DNA from 2 places in the Spongiibacter taiwanensis genome. Region 1 is predicted to be linked to the other one. Evidence: predicted binding sites of a transcription regulator. Region 1 holds the regulator's gene; the other holds the start of a gene.
The links. Region 1 encodes sigma-54, which starts transcription at its own class of promoters, with help from an activator protein. Its sites were predicted from a motif close to TGGCACANNNNTTGCNNT; they were not measured.
Positions count from the first base shown of each region.

Region 2: glnL (nitrogen regulation protein NR(II)) is a predicted target of sigma-54. The motif match lies at 3,931-3,948, and genes of this name have one in related genera.

Region 1 covers NZ_CP098455.1:1,263,624-1,272,477, forward strand. The annotation lists gene murA (UDP-N-acetylglucosamine 1-carboxyvinyltransferase) at 1-386, opposite strand, end outside; gene NCG89_RS05875 (BolA family protein) at 453-677, opposite strand; gene NCG89_RS05880 (MlaC/ttg2D family ABC transporter substrate-binding protein) at 793-1,473, opposite strand; gene NCG89_RS05885 (KpsF/GutQ family sugar-phosphate isomerase) at 1,780-2,706, shown strand; gene NCG89_RS05890 (KdsC family phosphatase) at 2,722-3,243, shown strand; gene lptC (LPS export ABC transporter periplasmic protein LptC) at 3,243-3,818, shown strand; gene lptA (lipopolysaccharide transport periplasmic protein LptA) at 3,805-4,374, shown strand; gene lptB (LPS export ABC transporter ATP-binding protein) at 4,374-5,099, shown strand; gene NCG89_RS05910 (RNA polymerase factor sigma-54) at 5,271-6,767, shown strand; gene hpf (ribosome hibernation-promoting factor, HPF/YfiA family) at 6,845-7,132, shown strand; gene NCG89_RS05920 (PTS sugar transporter subunit IIA) at 7,163-7,612, shown strand; gene rapZ (RNase adapter RapZ) at 7,630-8,487, shown strand; gene NCG89_RS05930 (HPr family phosphocarrier protein) at 8,498-8,767, shown strand.
Region 2 covers NZ_CP098455.1:1,745,808-1,752,977, reverse strand. The annotation lists gene grxC (glutaredoxin 3) at 1-129, shown strand, start outside; gene secB (protein-export chaperone SecB) at 168-638, shown strand; gene NCG89_RS08075 (tRNA (cytidine(34)-2'-O)-methyltransferase) at 666-1,127, shown strand; gene ntrC (nitrogen regulation protein NR(I)) at 1,408-2,826, opposite strand; gene glnL (nitrogen regulation protein NR(II)) at 2,823-3,899, opposite strand; gene NCG89_RS08060 (DUF4124 domain-containing protein) at 4,119-4,616, opposite strand; gene glnA (glutamate--ammonia ligase) at 4,735-6,141, opposite strand; gene thiI (tRNA uracil 4-sulfurtransferase ThiI) at 6,484-7,170, shown strand, end outside.

The sequences.
Region 1 (8,854 bases):
CGCAAGTGCTGATCAACGGGGCGCGAACCAATCGCGCAACCGCCCGGAAAGGATACCCGAGCGTGGCCGAAGCGCGCCAACAGCGGCCCCAGCACCAGAATCGAGGCGCGCATGGTCTTGACCAACTCATAGGGCGCCGTCGTTTCATTGGTGGTACCACCATGAATCTCCACACCCAAGCGTTCATCGACAACGACCTCGGTCCCCATACTGCGCAGCAAGGCGATCATGGTGGTGATGTCATGCAGATGGGGCAAATTGCGAACCAACACCGGTTCCTTTGCCAGCAGTGTTGCCGCCAGTATCGGCAGCGCCGCGTTTTTGGAACCAGATACCCTGATTTCACCATTAAGCGGACCGCCGCCACGTATTAAAAGCTTATCCATGAAATCTCCAGATCTGCCGTGATCTCGCGCTGAGTCAGGGCATCGGCCAGCCTTTGACAGGGCAAATTATTGCTCGTCAGGGGTAAGCGCTTTGATGTTAACGGCATGCAGCGCCCCTTCCCGAATCCAATCGTTGATGGCGGCATAGACAAGCTGCTGACGTCGCACCGGCCGCAAACCGTCAAAGGCACTGCTTACTATCTGCACAGCGTAGTGACTACCGTCGCTTTGGACCTCAATTTGGCCGTCAGGAAAGTGCTCAGCGAGGCGGGATTTGATGTCGTCTATCATTGGGATATGCAATTCCTGCTTGTTCAATTCAAGCGCGGAATTGTACGCAATTACCGGGGGGATAGCGAGATAGCGCCACGGCTGCGGCTATCTCGCACTGTGGGACCGAGCAGCCTTACTTCTGCTCAGCCGCTTTGCCTTCAAGAACGTCCTGAGGAACCACGCTCCAGTTATCGATCACCTTGTCGATATCACCTTGGTAAGTGCGGGCATCCGCAGCAAACTGGTTCTGATACAGCTCGCCCACATTGAGCCCCTCAATGATCACATTGCGAACTTTCCACTTACCGTCGCCGCCTTTCCGCAGCGTGTAGTACACCTGATAGGGCTGGGGGCGATCGCCGTAAATCCGCTGGGCGACGCCAACACTGCCAGACAAGTCTGCATCCTCGGCAAGGGGCAGTACCTCAATCCGGTTTCCGTTGAAGGTCAGCAGCCCCTTGGAGTAAGTATTAATCAGCCCATCCTTGAAGTTCTCGGTGAACCGGATGACCTGGCTACGAAACTTGGCCCGCTCTTCTTCCGTCTTCAAGCTCTGGTAGTAACCACGGCTACCGTATTTACCCATGACACCCCGAGCGAAGCTTTGAAAATCGACGACCTCATCAAGCAGTTCGCGCACTTCGCGCTCAAAGCGCTCCGGCTCCTTATCGGCATAGCCTTTTGCCTCTTCGATAACCGCCATAAGCGCTTGCGTGGTGTCGGCCACCACTTCATAGGGCCCTTTTTCTGTCGCGAACGCGCTGGAACTTGCGCCCACAAAAACCAACAGTGCAAAAATCGCCTTCTTCAACATATCGCTATTTCCTTTCGCAGATAGCCCGAATTCACCGTATGCGGCCTGCCACGGGACCTGAACTTTTTGTTTGACCCCATTCTACGTTAGTCGTCCCCAGGCTGCGGGTCAGCAAAACCTGTTATTTTTTCACATTGGAAATTATCATAGCCCCCGGCATTTCGAGAGCTGCCCAACCTCCACTCACTGAGCGGCCTCATTATTATCGTTGGAAGATTAGCAACAGCTTAACCGGGGGCTAGCACCATCAGCGCAACATCGAGTACGCCCAGGACATTTACTGAGTCCGCGAAACGGGTCATCAGCATGGAGGGAGCCGCGGTGGCGGCCCTCTCAGATCGTATTGACGACGACTTTACCCGCGCCTGCCAATTACTGCTCAATTGCACCGGCAAAGTGGTGGTGACCGGAATGGGAAAATCCGGCCATATCGGCAACAAGATCGCCGCCACCCTGGCGAGCACCGGCACACCGGCTTTCTTCGTCCATCCTGGGGAAGCCAGCCACGGCGACATGGGAATGATCACCGCCGGCGACGTGGTGATTGCCCTGTCAAACTCGGGCACCACCGCCGAGATCGTGACCATTCTGCCGCTGCTCAAGCTGCTGGCCGTTCCCCTGATCGCCATGACCGGCAATCCCGCATCGGAGCTGGCGCAGAGCGCTGATGTTCACCTCAATGTCGGTGTTAAAGAGGAAGCCTGCCCACTGAACCTGGCGCCCACATCCAGCACAACGGTCAGTCTGGTGATGGGCGATGCCCTGGCCATCGCTCTGCTCGAAGCACGCGGCTTCACCGCTGACGACTTCGCCTTCTCCCACCCGGGCGGTGCACTGGGGCGGCGGCTGCTCCTGAAAATCGACGGCATCATGCACACTGGCGACGCTATTCCCAGGGTAAAACTCGGCACAGCCCTCAGCGGTGCCCTGCTGGAAATCAGCAGCAAAGCACTTGGCATGACCACCGTGGTTGACGATGACGGCGTGCTGCAGGGCATTTTCACTGACGGCGACCTACGCCGGGCCATTGATAGCGGCAGCGATATTCGCAACGCTCCCATTGAACAGGTAATGACCCGCAACGGCCGCACTATCAAGCCGGGCACCATGGCCGCGGAGGCATTGCGCATTATGGAAGATCACAAAATTACTGTACTGGTCGCCGTCGATGACCAGCGCCGCCCGGTTGGCGTCATTCACACCCATGACCTGCTCAAAGCAGGCGTTGCCTAAACGGAGAAGCCGACTGTGCACGCGGTAATCGAAAAGGCCAAACTCATTAAACTGCTGGCCATGGACGTGGATGGCGTCCTGACCGACGGCAGCCTGTACTTCGGCAACAGCGGTGAAGAAATCAAAGCCTTCAGTATTCTGGACGGGTTGGGCATCAAACTGGTGAGAGAGGCCGGCATTCGACCGGCAATCATCACCGGCCGCAGCTCCCAGCTACTGGCCCGGCGCGCCGCTGAACTGAAAATCGACCTGATCTACCAGGGCCGCGAGGACAAGCTGGTAGCCCTGACCGAATTGCGCAGCGATCTTGGCCTGGAGCTAAGCGAAATTGCCTATGTGGGCGACGACTTGCCCGACCTGTCTGCCATTGTTGCTGCTGGTCTGGGGATCACCGTTGCCAATGGTCACAGCTTTGTCGCCCGCCACGCCGATTGGCAGACCGATGCCAGAGGCGGACAAGGCGCCATACGGGAAGTCTGCGAGTTGCTGCTAAAAGCCCAAGGGAAACTCAATGCCGCCTGGGAGCAGTTTCTATAATGGCCAAGCGCCGGGGGTTCAATTTCGCTGCATTGTCAGTGCTCTCGGCACTGGCCGCGCTGGGGGGTACCTACCTTTACCTCACGCAGTTCAGCGAGAGCGGCAAGCTGAGCATTGTCGAGCGTTTTGACCCCACCCCGGATGTGGATTCCTACCTTGAAGGCATTGAGGGCATCAAATACCGGGAAGATGGCGCCGTGGCCTACCGTTGGCGGGCCGTCAGCGCCGAACGTTACATTTCAGATGGCTCTGTGCGCTTGCAAGAACCCTCTTATTTAGGGAATATCGCCGAGCAGCGCCCGTGGACTGCCACCGCCACAGAGGGTCGCCTGAACAGTAGCGGCCAGCACCTGCAGCTCAACCAGGATGTGGTCGTGCGCGAATTGATCAGACAAGCTGAAATAAGAACCAACGTGTTGAAAATCGACCTGCAAGAAAGTGAAGTCAGCACCGACCAAGCCCTCACACTGCTCCTGCCCAACGGCACCACAAAAGCCACCGGCATGTACGCGTCGCTGCGAGAAGAGCGGGTAGAACTCCTTGATAACGTCAGGGGGCATTATGCGCCCCGCTAAACTGTTGGCCGCCGCGATAGCCATGTCGACGCTCAACGTTGCGCCCCTGCACGCCTTGCCCGATGACCGCAATCAGGCCATCAATCTCAGCTCAGATCGCGCCACCTATGAAAACAATCAGGGCATCTACAGTGGCAACGTGAAGATGTCCCAGGGCACCCTGAAAATTCAGGCCGACAAACTCACCATTGTCGAGAGTGATCGCAAAGTCGAAAAAGTGATCGCTCAGGGCAACCCGGCCAAATTCGAACAACAACCCAGAGCCGGTGAAGGCGTAGTGGTTGCCAGCGCCGGCACCATTGAATACCGCCTGGCCGACGAGGAAATTCTGCTTCAGCAAAATGCCAGCATCACCCATCAGGGCTCAAAAATCAGCGGTGATCGAGTGGTGTATAGCGGCAAAAAACAAACCGTTGTCGCCGACGGAGGCAGTGCCGCAGAAAACGGCCGGGTGAGAATGACCCTGCAACCCCAGAGCAATGGCGAGGTCAACTCCCAGGGTGGCAAACAAAACACCCCGGTCAATGACGACAACGACGGAGAGACTTCGCCCTAATGCCGGTTCTGAACGCGCACAACCTCGCCAAGGCCTATAAAGGGCGGCAGATTATTCGGGACGTCTCGCTGAGCATCCGCAGCGGCGAAATTGTCGGCTTGCTGGGTCCCAATGGCGCGGGCAAAACCACCTGCTTTTACATGATTGTCGGGATTGTGAACGCCGACCGTGGTCGTATAACGTTGGACGATCGCGACCTTACTCCCATGTCCGTCCATGGCCGGGCCCAATGTGGCGTAGGCTACCTGCCTCAGGAAGCGTCGATTTTTCGCAAATTGAGCGTCGCCGACAACATCATGGCAATTCTCGAAACACGCAAAGACCTGAATCGCAGCCAGCGCAAGGAAAAACTCGAAGCGCTGCTGCAGGAATTTCACATCACCCATATCCGCAAATCCAAGGGCATGACCCTGTCTGGCGGTGAACGTCGCCGGGTCGAGATCGCCCGGGCCCTGGCCACCGAGCCCAGCTTCATCCTGCTCGACGAACCCTTTGCCGGAGTTGACCCCATTTCCGTCAACGATATCCAGCAAATCATCCGTCACCTGCAGGCCCGGGGTATCGGCGTGCTGATCACCGATCACAACGTCCGGGAAACCCTGCACATCTGCGAAAAAGCCTACATTGTCGGTGAAGGCAGAATCGTCGCCGAAGGCGATGCGAACACCGTGCTAAATAGCGAGATCGTCCGGGAAATTTACCTAGGCGACAAATTTACACTTTAATTTCTGCCAGATTTTTGATTCGGCACAGCTATTGCAGGGATCGAGAGAGGCGTCTACACTCAAGTTGGACATTCGAGGGCACTGCCCGTCGTAGAATGCTTGGGCATCCCGCCCTCTGGTAGAGCACAATGTGCTCGCGTTACCTTCTTAATGTTGTAGAAGCCACTGCTTATGAAACAATCGCTCCAGCTCAAGGTTGGCCAGCAGCTGACCATGACCCCGCAGCTGCAACAGGCGATTCGTTTACTTCAACTTTCCACCCTCGATCTTCAGCAAGAAATTCAGTCGGCTCTGGATTCCAATCCACTACTGGAAATCGGCGAGGATGACACCCCAGAAGGCGAACCCGCCCAGCAGAACACCCCCGCCGCGGCGCCAGAATCCACCACCGCTGAACGCAGCCAGACAGAAGAGACTAAAGAAACCTCCGCCAGCAGCGACGACAGCTGGGCCGAGCGCAGCGAAATCCCGGAAGATCTGCCCGTCGACAGCCAGTGGGATGATGTTTACCAAAGCAGCGGCAGCGCCTCCCTCGGGCCAGCCGACGACAGCGAGTTCAGCAATGACTTTCGCCAGGGTAGCTCCGACTCCCTGCAGGACCACTTGCGCTGGCAGCTGAACCTCAGCCGTCTCTCTGATATCGATCAGTTGATCGCCGATGCTATTGTTGATGCCATCGACGAGAAGGGCCGGCTCACCGTGTCGGTGGAGGATCTGGTCGAGAGCTTCGACAATGAAGATATTGAAGCCGAAGAAGTACAGGCGGTATTACGCCTTATCCAGAATTTTGATCCCCCTGGGGTCGGCGGCCGCGACCTCCAGGAATGCCTGCTGATCCAGCTGCGCCAGTTGCCCCCGGAAACGCCCTGGCGGGAGGAAGCGCTGCTAGTGGTCGGCCAGTACATGGCCCAATTGGGCAACCGGGATTACAACCAGATCATGCGCCGCTGTCGCATCAAGGAAGATCAGCTCAAGGAAATCCTCAAGCTGATCCAGTCGCTGAACCCCACTCCTGGCGACGCCATCGGTGGCAGCGAAACGGAATATGTGGTCCCGGATGTGTTCGTCAGCAAAAAGGAAGGCCGCTGGCTGGTGGAGCTGAACCCGGACATCGCCCCCAAAATCCAGATCAACTCCCATTACGCGGCGCTGGCACGGCAAAGTAGCAACAGCAACGACAACGACTACATTCGCGACAATCTGCAGGAGGCTCGCTGGTTCATCAAAAGCCTGCAAAGTCGCAACGAAACACTGATGAAAGTGGCCAGCAAGATTGTTGAATACCAGCGGGGATTTCTAGAATATGGTGAGGAGGCAATGAAGCCTCTCGTTCTGCACGATATCGCCGAGGCCGTAGGCATGCACGAATCCACCATTTCCCGGGTCACCACCCAAAAATACATGCACACCCCCCGCGGCATTTTCGAACTGAAGTTCTTTTTCTCCAGCCATGTGTCCACCGACACCGGCGGGGAATGCTCATCCACCGCCATTCGGGCGCTCATCAAGAAATTGGTTGCGGCCGAAAATCCCAGAAAGCCCCTCAGCGACAGCAAAATTACCGAACTGCTGGCTGACCAGGGCATTCAAGTGGCCCGGCGAACCATTGCGAAATATCGGGAATCACTGGTCATTCCGCCCTCAAACGAGCGGAAGCGGCTGGTATAGTGGCCGCGACTCAGGTCGCGACCGTCACTTGCGCGCCGGGAGGCGCTGATTGCTTACAGCGATGAAGGAGCAAAAATATGCAGATAACTGTTAGTGGTCATCACGTAGAAGTTACCCCCGCTCTCCGCGACTACGTTAACAACAAGCTTTCCAAGCTGCAGCGACATTTCGACAACATTACCAATACCGACGTCACCCTGACGGTCGAAAAGTTAATCCAGAAGGCAGAAGCCACTGTCCATGTTGCCGGCGCAGATCTGTTCGCCACCTGCGAGTCACAGGATATGTACGCCGCCATCGACAGTCTCACCGACAAGCTCGATCGGCAACTCATCAAACACAAGGAAAAGCACCTGGCTCGCTAGCGCCAGCTTTGCTACCAGATTGCGATAACCATGAACCTAGACTCCATCCTCAGCCAAGGACGTACCCATTGTGGTACGTCCGTTAACAGCAAAAAACGCCTCCTTGAACAAGTTGCCAAGTTCATCAGCGAGGACGATCACAACTACGATCCCGACGAGCTGTTCAATGACCTGCTTGCCCGGGAGCGCCTTGGCAGCACCGGCATCGGCCACGGGGTGGCCATTCCCCATTGCCGCAGCAGCCGCTGTGAAAGTATTACCGGCCTGTTGGTACGCCTTGAAAAGGCCATCGAATTTGAATCCATTGACGATCAACCGGTCGACCTGGTGTTTGCCCTGATCGTACCGGCAGAGGCCCACGACGAGCACGTTAAAGTGCTGGGTGCCCTCGCCTCCGCCTTCAACGAAGAGAGTTTTCGTCGCAGCCTGCGCCAGGCAGAAGACGCTGCCGCCCTTTTTAAGGCAGCTATCGCTCACTGACCCAAGGGCGCCAGCCTATGCAACTGACCATCATTAGCGGCCGCTCCGGATCGGGCAAAAGTACCGCACTGCACCAGCTGGAAGACGAAGGCTTTTACGCCATCGACAATCTTCCCATTGCGCTGTTGCCCGAGCTGGTCAGAGAACTGTCCCAAAAGCCCATCAAGGCCCACCAGAAAGTGGCGGTGTGTATCGACGCCCGCAACTCCGAAACCGAGCTACAGCGCTTCAGATCACTGTGCGACCAGGTTCGCCAGTACGCCGATCTGCGCATCGTGTTTCTCGATGCCGCCGAAGACAAACTGATTAAACGGTTCAGCGAAACGCGCCGCCGTCACCCGCTGACCAGCTCGGCGCTGCCGCTGGCCGACGCGATCAAGCTTGAGGCCTTGCTGCTGGAGCCCATCGTGATGGAAGCCTCCCTGACCATCGACAGCAGCGACATGACGGTCCACGACCTGCGCGGCGCGATCCGCGACCGTATTCTGGGTGCCGAGGCAGCAACCCTGGCGATTCAACTAAAATCCTTTGGTTTCAAGCGCGGCCTGCCCATTGATGCCGACCAGGTATACGACTTGCGCATGCTGCCCAATCCCCACTGGGACGAAGCACTGCGCGGTCTTACGGGCCGCGACCAGCCCGTGGCTGACTTCCTCGATGCGCAAGACGACGTGCAGCAGATGTACGCCGACATCCTCGCCTACCTGGGCCATTGGCTGCCCAAAATCGAGGCCAGCAACCGGAGTTACTTCACCGTTGCCATTGGTTGCACGGGCGGACAGCATCGGTCAGTATACATGGCGGAAAAACTGGCCAGTGCTCTTCTCCCCAAGCACCCCGGCCTTCAAGTTCGCCATCGCGAACTGCAACAATAGATGAACTGGCATGGTTGAAACCAAGATAACAATCATAAATAAGCTTGGTCTGCACGCCCGCGCGGCGGCAAAGTTTGTCGGCACGGCGGGCGCTTTCAGCGCCCGGATTGAAGCCGAGGTAAACGGCCGCACCGTGGACGGCAAAAGCATCATGGCCGTCATGATGCTCGCCGCCACCAAAGGCACCGAAATGACCCTTCGCTGCGAAGGCGACGATGAGCAGAAAGCCCTGGCTGCGCTAGTGGAAATAATCAACAACCGCTTTGACGAAGGCGAATAAGCACTCAGCACTGCTACTTTAAGCCGGCAATCGGTCCGCGATTCGATTGTTGTCGACACCCCTTTCAAGGATAATTCTGCACTGCGG
Region 2 (7,170 bases), 480 kb from region 1:
CAATTACTGGAGCGCACCGGGCAATCGACGGTGCCGCAAATCTGGATCGGCGAGCAGCACGTGGGTGGCTGCGATGAGTTGATGGCCCTTGACCGGCAGGGGCGTTTGGACTCGATGCTCGCTTCTTAAGCGTTAATCACGATAACTAAATCTACACAGGACTTACCATGGCTGAACAAAATCAGGCGCAGGCAAAATTCGCCCTTAAGCGCATTTACACTAAAGACGCATCCTTTGAGGCTCCCAACAGCCCGGTGACATTCACCAAAGCGTGGCAGCCGAAAATGCATGTGGACCTGAATACCCGCAGCCGCCAAGTGAGCGAGGGCAATTTTGAAGTGGTCCTCACGGTAACAGTGACCGCTAAGTTGGAAGAAGAAACCGCCTATTTGGTGGAAGTGCATCAGGCGGGTTTGTTCCTGGCGGAAGGTGTTGAGGGTGAGCAAATGCGCCAGATTCTCGGTATCGCCTGCCCCAATATGCTGTTCCCCTATGTGCGCGAAGCCATCGACTCGGCCGTGGTCAAAGGTGGCTTTCCTGCCGTCGCACTGCAGCCGGTGAACTTTGAGGCGCTGTACCGCCAGGCGGAAGCTGAAGCGGCCAACAAGCAGTCTGAAGAAAGCACTACCACCCACTAATTATTGTCGGTTTTCGGGGCGCGCGCCGTGTTTCATATAGCTTTGCATGAGCCACGCATTGCGCCCAACACCGGGAATATCATCCGGCTGGTGGCCAACAATGGCTGCCAGTTGCATCTGATTGAGCCCCTCGGCTTTGATCTGGAAGAGAAAAAATTGCGCCGCGCAGGGCTCGACTATCGGGACATGGCCCGGGTGCACCGCTACCCTGATTATCCCTCCTTTGTCGCTGCGATGGCGGGGCGTCGTATTTTCGCGCTGACCACCAAGGGCACGCGCAACTACGCCGATGTTGCCTTCCAAGCAGACGATGTTTTGTTGTTTGGTTCCGAGACGTCGGGGCTGCCCCAAAACATTCGCGATGGGCTGGGTGCGGAGCACTGCTTACGAGTGCCGATGATGCCGGGGGCGAGGAGTTTGAATTTGTCTAATACCGTGGCATTGGTGAGTTACGAGGCTTGGCGACAGGTAGGGTTTTTGGGAGCTTAGCGCTCTGGGACTGATTTGGGCCGAATCCTGACGGCTTGCTCGTGCTGCTGGGGCCGGGGCCAAAGCGACCTTGTTCGGCTATTGCTTTGTCGGGCTTCTATTCCCTGGCGGGAGCTGTTTTTTTCGCCCAGCTGGGCGAAAAAGGCCTCCCAAGGCAAAAAGCCAACAGCAAAACGTAAACCCATTCGCCGTCGGCGCCCGCTCTCACAGGGGCAGTAACCAGAATCAGTCCTAGGTCGGGACACGCAGACCTTGGCGCATTAGGAAGGCTCGACGAGAATCAATCCTCGTCATCCCCCCCCATGCCAAGCTCTTTGATCTTCCGGGTCAGGGTATTGCGCCCCCAGCCCAGCAAGTTCGCGGCATCCCGACGGCGGCCGTGGGTATGTTTAAGTGCGGCTTCGATCATGATCTTCTCGAACTGCGGCACAGCCCGGTCAAGCAGTTTGTCCCGGCCTACCATCAGTTCCTGATCGGCCCAACGGCGCAGATTGTCCTGCCAGTTGGAGGCAGGAGCAGCCTCACCCTGGGGACGCTCCAGCAGCTCGGGCGGCAGATCGTCAATGTGAATCTCGCGACCGGAGGCCATAACGGTCAGCCAGCGGCAGGTATTCTCCAATTGGCGAACATTACCGGGCCACTCCAGCTGACACAGATACTCTTCCGTTTCCGGGCGCAGGCGTTTGGGCTCTACGCTGAGCTCGTTGCCGGCCCGCACAAAAAAGTGCTGCATCAGTTTGGGAATGTCTTCACGCCGCTCCGAAAGCCGAGGCAGGTGAATGCGAATAACGTTGAGCCGGTGGAACAAGTCTTCCCGGAAGGTGTTGTTCTTAACCAGCTTCTCCAGGTTTTGGTGGGTGGCGGCGATAATCCGCACATCCACTTTGACTGGGGTGTGACCACCAACACGGTAGAACTCGCCATCGGCGAGCACGCGCAGCAGTCGGGTTTGGGTGTCGGCGGGCATGTCGCCGATTTCATCAAGAAACAGGGTGCCGCCATTGGCCTGCTCGAAGCGGCCCCGACGCTGGGCACTGGCGCCGGTAAAGGCGCCTTTTTCGTGGCCGAACAACTCCGACTCCATCAGGTCCTTGGGAATCGCGGCCATGTTCAAGGCGATGAATGGCTTGCTGGCCCGCGGGCTGTGGCGGTGCAGCGCCTGGGCAACCAGCTCTTTACCAGTACCCGATTCACCGTTGATCAGCACGGTGATATTGGATTGGGATAACCGGCCGATGGCCCGGAAGACCTCCTGCATGGCAGGAGCTTCGCCGATGATTTCGGTGCTTTCCAGCGGTGGCTCTTCGGGCAGCTGATTGCGATTTTTGGCAGCGTGTTGCACGGCCCGCTGGGTGGTGGCGACCGCATCGTCCACATCGAAGGGTTTGGGTAGGTATTCAAAGGCGCCGCCCTGGTAAGAGGCCACGGCGCTGTCCAGATCGGAGTGGGCGGTAGTGATAATCACCGGCACACCGGGATGAATCTCATTGATCCGCGAGAGCAATTGCAGACCGTCCATGCCGGGCATGCGAATGTCACTGATAATGGCATCGGGCACATCACCCTCGAGTTCGGCCAACAGGTCGTCGCCGCTTTCGAAGCTGCGGGTGACGATACCCGCCTGATTGAGGGCCTTCTCCAGAACCCAGCGAATCGATCGGTCGTCGTCGGCAATCCAAACTGCAGGGGTATCGCTCATGATGCTTGCTCCAGCGGTATAAATAGCGAGAACTCGGTGTGCCCGGGCTCGCTTTTACACTCTATAAGTCCGTTGTGATGATTGAGTATGGATTGGGCAATGGATAGCCCGAGGCCAGAGCCCTGGGCCCGGCCGCTGACCATAGGCAGGAAAATCGACGCGCGTAGATCCTCCGGAATGCCTGGCCCGTTATCGACAATGTCCACCCGACATACCAGTCGATAGCGATGGGAGCCAATCGTAAATTGGCGCATGCTGCGGGTGCGCAGTATTACCGTGGGCTCGCCATCCTCGGGTGGGTCCTGTTTCAGGGCCTGCTGGGCATTGCGCATGACGTTGAGGAAGGCCTGAATCAACTGCTCCCGGTCACCCAGTACGTCGGGGATGCTGGGGTCGTAATCGCGGATGACCTGCAGATAGCCATCGCTCTCGGCTTCCACCAACTGGCGGACCCGCTCCAGCACCTCGTGAATATTCGTGTTCTGCTTTTCCGGCGCCTTGTGAGGCCCAAGCATGGTGTCGACCAGATTGCGCAGCCGGTCGGCCTCTTCAATGATGATGTTGGTGTAATCGTGGAGGCGGGCGTCGCTCAACTCTCTGGCCAAGAGCTGGGCTGCGCCGCGCAAACCGCCAAGGGGGTTTTTGACTTCGTGGGCAATGCCGCGAATCAGTGCCTGGCTGTTCTGCTGGGAAGACAGCAGCCCCTCTTCCCGGCTAATCCGCAGGAGGCGGTCCAGCGGCTGCAACTCGATAATCAGCGACGTGCGCTGGCCTTCCAGCACCGGTGTAACAGCATAATCCACGGTAATCTCAGCACCCGAGCGCAAGGTCAACACGGTTTCGCGCTTGGTGTAGGCCTCACAGTTGTTAATCGCATCGAGCAACTTCACTAGGGTGTCTTCCTGTTCGTGGAACAGGCGGGTAATGGCCTCGCCATGAATGCGTTGGTCGGAGACCGCCAGCAGGGATTCCGCCGCCGGGTTGATGTAGCTCACCGTCAGGTTCGGCTCGACCAGCAGAATCGCTGTTTTGAGATTGTCGAGAATGTGGTGGTGAATGTTATTCGGGGGCATAGCGTCGCCGGGGCTCTAATTATACGCAAGGTTAGCAATTTCCAGGCCAAAGAATATTGCGCCGACAAGGGGCTTAACCGCGCGAAAAAGCCGCCAAGTACCATAATGGTGCGGCCTCCCGGCAGGACTTCCTGCTAATCCAGTCAATAGCCCAGGTCGGACGAGCGCTTAGTGTGCCCCAAAATAGTGCTCATGCAACTATTTTGCGCGTGCCGTTGCCTAGTTGTTGGGCCAGTACACGGTGATGCGGCTCTCATCCTGGCGCTCCACGCGATTCTTGGGGTCCAGTAGGCGGGCCGAGATCAGCCGCTGTCCGCGATTCAGGTGGGGGATGTTGACCTGGGTTTGCCGACCCTTTTGCAGCACGTTGCCGTCGAGACGGAACTCGATCTGGTAGCCGGGCGGCAAGGGGCGATCCAGAGAGAGGTTGACGCTCGCGCCCAATAAGCCATTGGCGAGCACAGCGCCATCAGCAGGCTGGGTGATGCGAATATTGGGAATATCCTCTGACACCGCCGCTTTCTCGGGTGCCGCGGGCTTGGCCTCGGGAGTGACTGCCGGGGTGGTGTTGGCGGGAAGAAGGTCGACCCGCTCACTGCCTTTTTGCGGCGTGTCACTAAACACCGGGGTCCCCCGGGAGTCGGTGGATCGATAAATTTCTGCGCTAACCACTGTCGTCAGCGAGAGGCTCAGCGCCATGCAAGCCAGGTATTTCATTGCGGGGTGCTCTTCGGTGTCGACCTTGCCAGTATTCTCCCTGCCGTCCTGACTCGCAATAAAAATCAGGCAAAAAAAAGCCCGCCAGAGGCGGGCAAAAAGACCTGGAGCGTGTGGATTACACGCTGTAGTACATAGCGAACTCGACCGGGTGAGTGGTCATGTTCAGATTTTGGATATCTTCCTGCTTGAGGGCGATATAAGCGTCGATCATGTCGTCGTCAAACACGCCACCGGCCTTGAGGAAGTCACGGTCAGCATCCAGTGCTTGCAAAGCCATTTCCAGGCTAGAAGCAACAGTGGGGATGTTGGCAGCTTCTTCTGGGGGCAGATCGTACAGATCCTTGTCAGCGGCATCGCCGGGGTGGATCTTGTTCTGAATGCCGTCCAGGCCAGCCATCAACATGGCCGCAAAGGCCAGGTAAGGGTTGGCAGAAGGGTCGGGGAAGCGAACTTCAACGCGGCGTGCTTTCGGGTTGCTAATGAAAGGAATCCGGATAGAAGCGGAGCGGTTACGGGCAGAGTAAGCCAGCATAACGGGCGCTTCAAAACCGGGAACCAGACGCTTGTAAGAGTTGGTTGACGCATTGGTGAAGGCGTTGATGGCGCGAGCGTGCTTGATGATACCGCCAATGTAGTACAGGGCAGTTTCAGACAGGCCGCCGTAAACGTCACCGGTGAACAGATTCTGGCCGTCTTTGCTCAAAGACTGGTGAACGTGCATGCCGCTGCCGTTGTCGCCAACCACAGGCTTGGGCATGAAGGTCGCCGTTTTGCCGTAGGCGTGAGCAACGTTGTGTACGCAGTACTTCAGTACTTGTACTTCGTCAGCTTTCTTCACAGCAGTGTTGGGGCCAACACCGATTTCACACTGACCTGCAGTACCCACTTCGTGGTGGTGTACTTCAACTTCCAGATTCATGTCGGTCATGGCGTTACACATGGCAGCGCGCAGGTCGTGCAGGCTGTCGACGGGGGGAACGGGGAAGTAACCGCCTTTCACACCGGGGCGGTGACCCATGTTGCCTTCGTCGAAGTTGTCGCCAGACTGCCAGGCAGCCTCGTCAGATTTGATGGCGTAGCTGGCGCCTTCCATGCTGACTTTCCATTTTACGTCGTCAAACACGAAGAATTCGGGCTCGGGACCAAACAGTGCGGTGTCAGCGATACCAGTAGAGCGCATGTAGTCTTCGGCGCGCTGGGCAATGGAGCGTGGGTCGCGGTTATAACCCTGCATAGTGGAGGGCTCAACAATGCCGCAGCGGATGATGATAGTGGACTCTTCGGTGAAGGGGTCCATTACAGAGGCGCTGTCATCCGGCATCAGGATCATGTCAGATTCGTTGATGCCCTTCCATCCAGCGATGGATGAGCCGTCAAACATTTTGCCATCTTCAAAGAAGCTGGCGTCAATTTCGCCGATGGGCAGAGTTACGTGCTGCTCTTTACCCTTAGTGTCGGTGAAGCGCAGATCAGCCCACTTCACATCGTGATCGGCGATCATTTTCAGAGTGTTCTCTGACATTCGTTATCTCCTCCAAATAGAGAGTATTTTTAGAATCGGTTGGGCCCGAAATTCGCGATTATATTCTCATTGCACTGGGCCCGCATAGCGCGCCCTTTGTGTGTGCCCTTTGAAGCAAAATGCGTGCCATTAAATTGCGCGCATTTTCACGCTGTTTATCTCGCTTTCCGAGGGTGGTGCTTAAAAAATGTGCAGAAAAATAGGGGTAAAGCTTTATTTTGGTGCGTTTTATGGGTTTTGTGCTTGATTTTGGTGCGTTCAGGCTGCCGATTTGAGCTCTGACCCACAGCGGCAAGTTCGCTATAATGCCGCCTCATTTTTCCACCCCCGCCGGTCTGTTCCATGAAGTTCGTCATCAAGTTATTCCCCGAAATCATCATCAAGAGCAAGCCAGTTCGCAAGCGCTTTACTCAGCAATTGCGGGATAACGTCAAGAAATTGCTCAAGCCGCTGGATCCCAATGTGGTGGTCACCCGGGAGTGGGATCGCCTGACCGTCGACAGCGACAGGGATGATCCCGCCTTGGTCGCCGAGATGAGTGACGTTCTGGCCAATACCCCCGGCATCGCCCATTTTCTGGAAGTGGCGGAATACCCCCTCGGCGATTTCGAGGACATTTTCCAGCGCACCCGTCTCGCGGTGGGGGATTCCCTGGCCGGCAAAACCTTTGTTGTCAGGTGCAAGCGCAGCGGCAATCACGATTTCAGCTCCACCGATGTCGAGCGTTATGTTGGCGGCGGTCTCAACCAGCATTGCCAGACCGGCGGCGTTGATCTGCGTAACCCCCAAATGACCGTGCGCCTCGAAATCCGAAAAGAGCGACTGTATATCGTGCGTCGCCGCCACGAGGGGCTGGGCGGTTTTCCGATGGGCAGTGTCGATGCGGTAATGTCGCTGATCTCCGGCGGCTTCGACTCGACCGTTTCCAGCTTTATGACCATGAAGCGCGGCCTGCGCACACACTTCTGCTTTTTCAATCTGGGCGGCCGCGAGCATGAAATGGGTGTGCAAGAGGTGGCGCTGTATCTG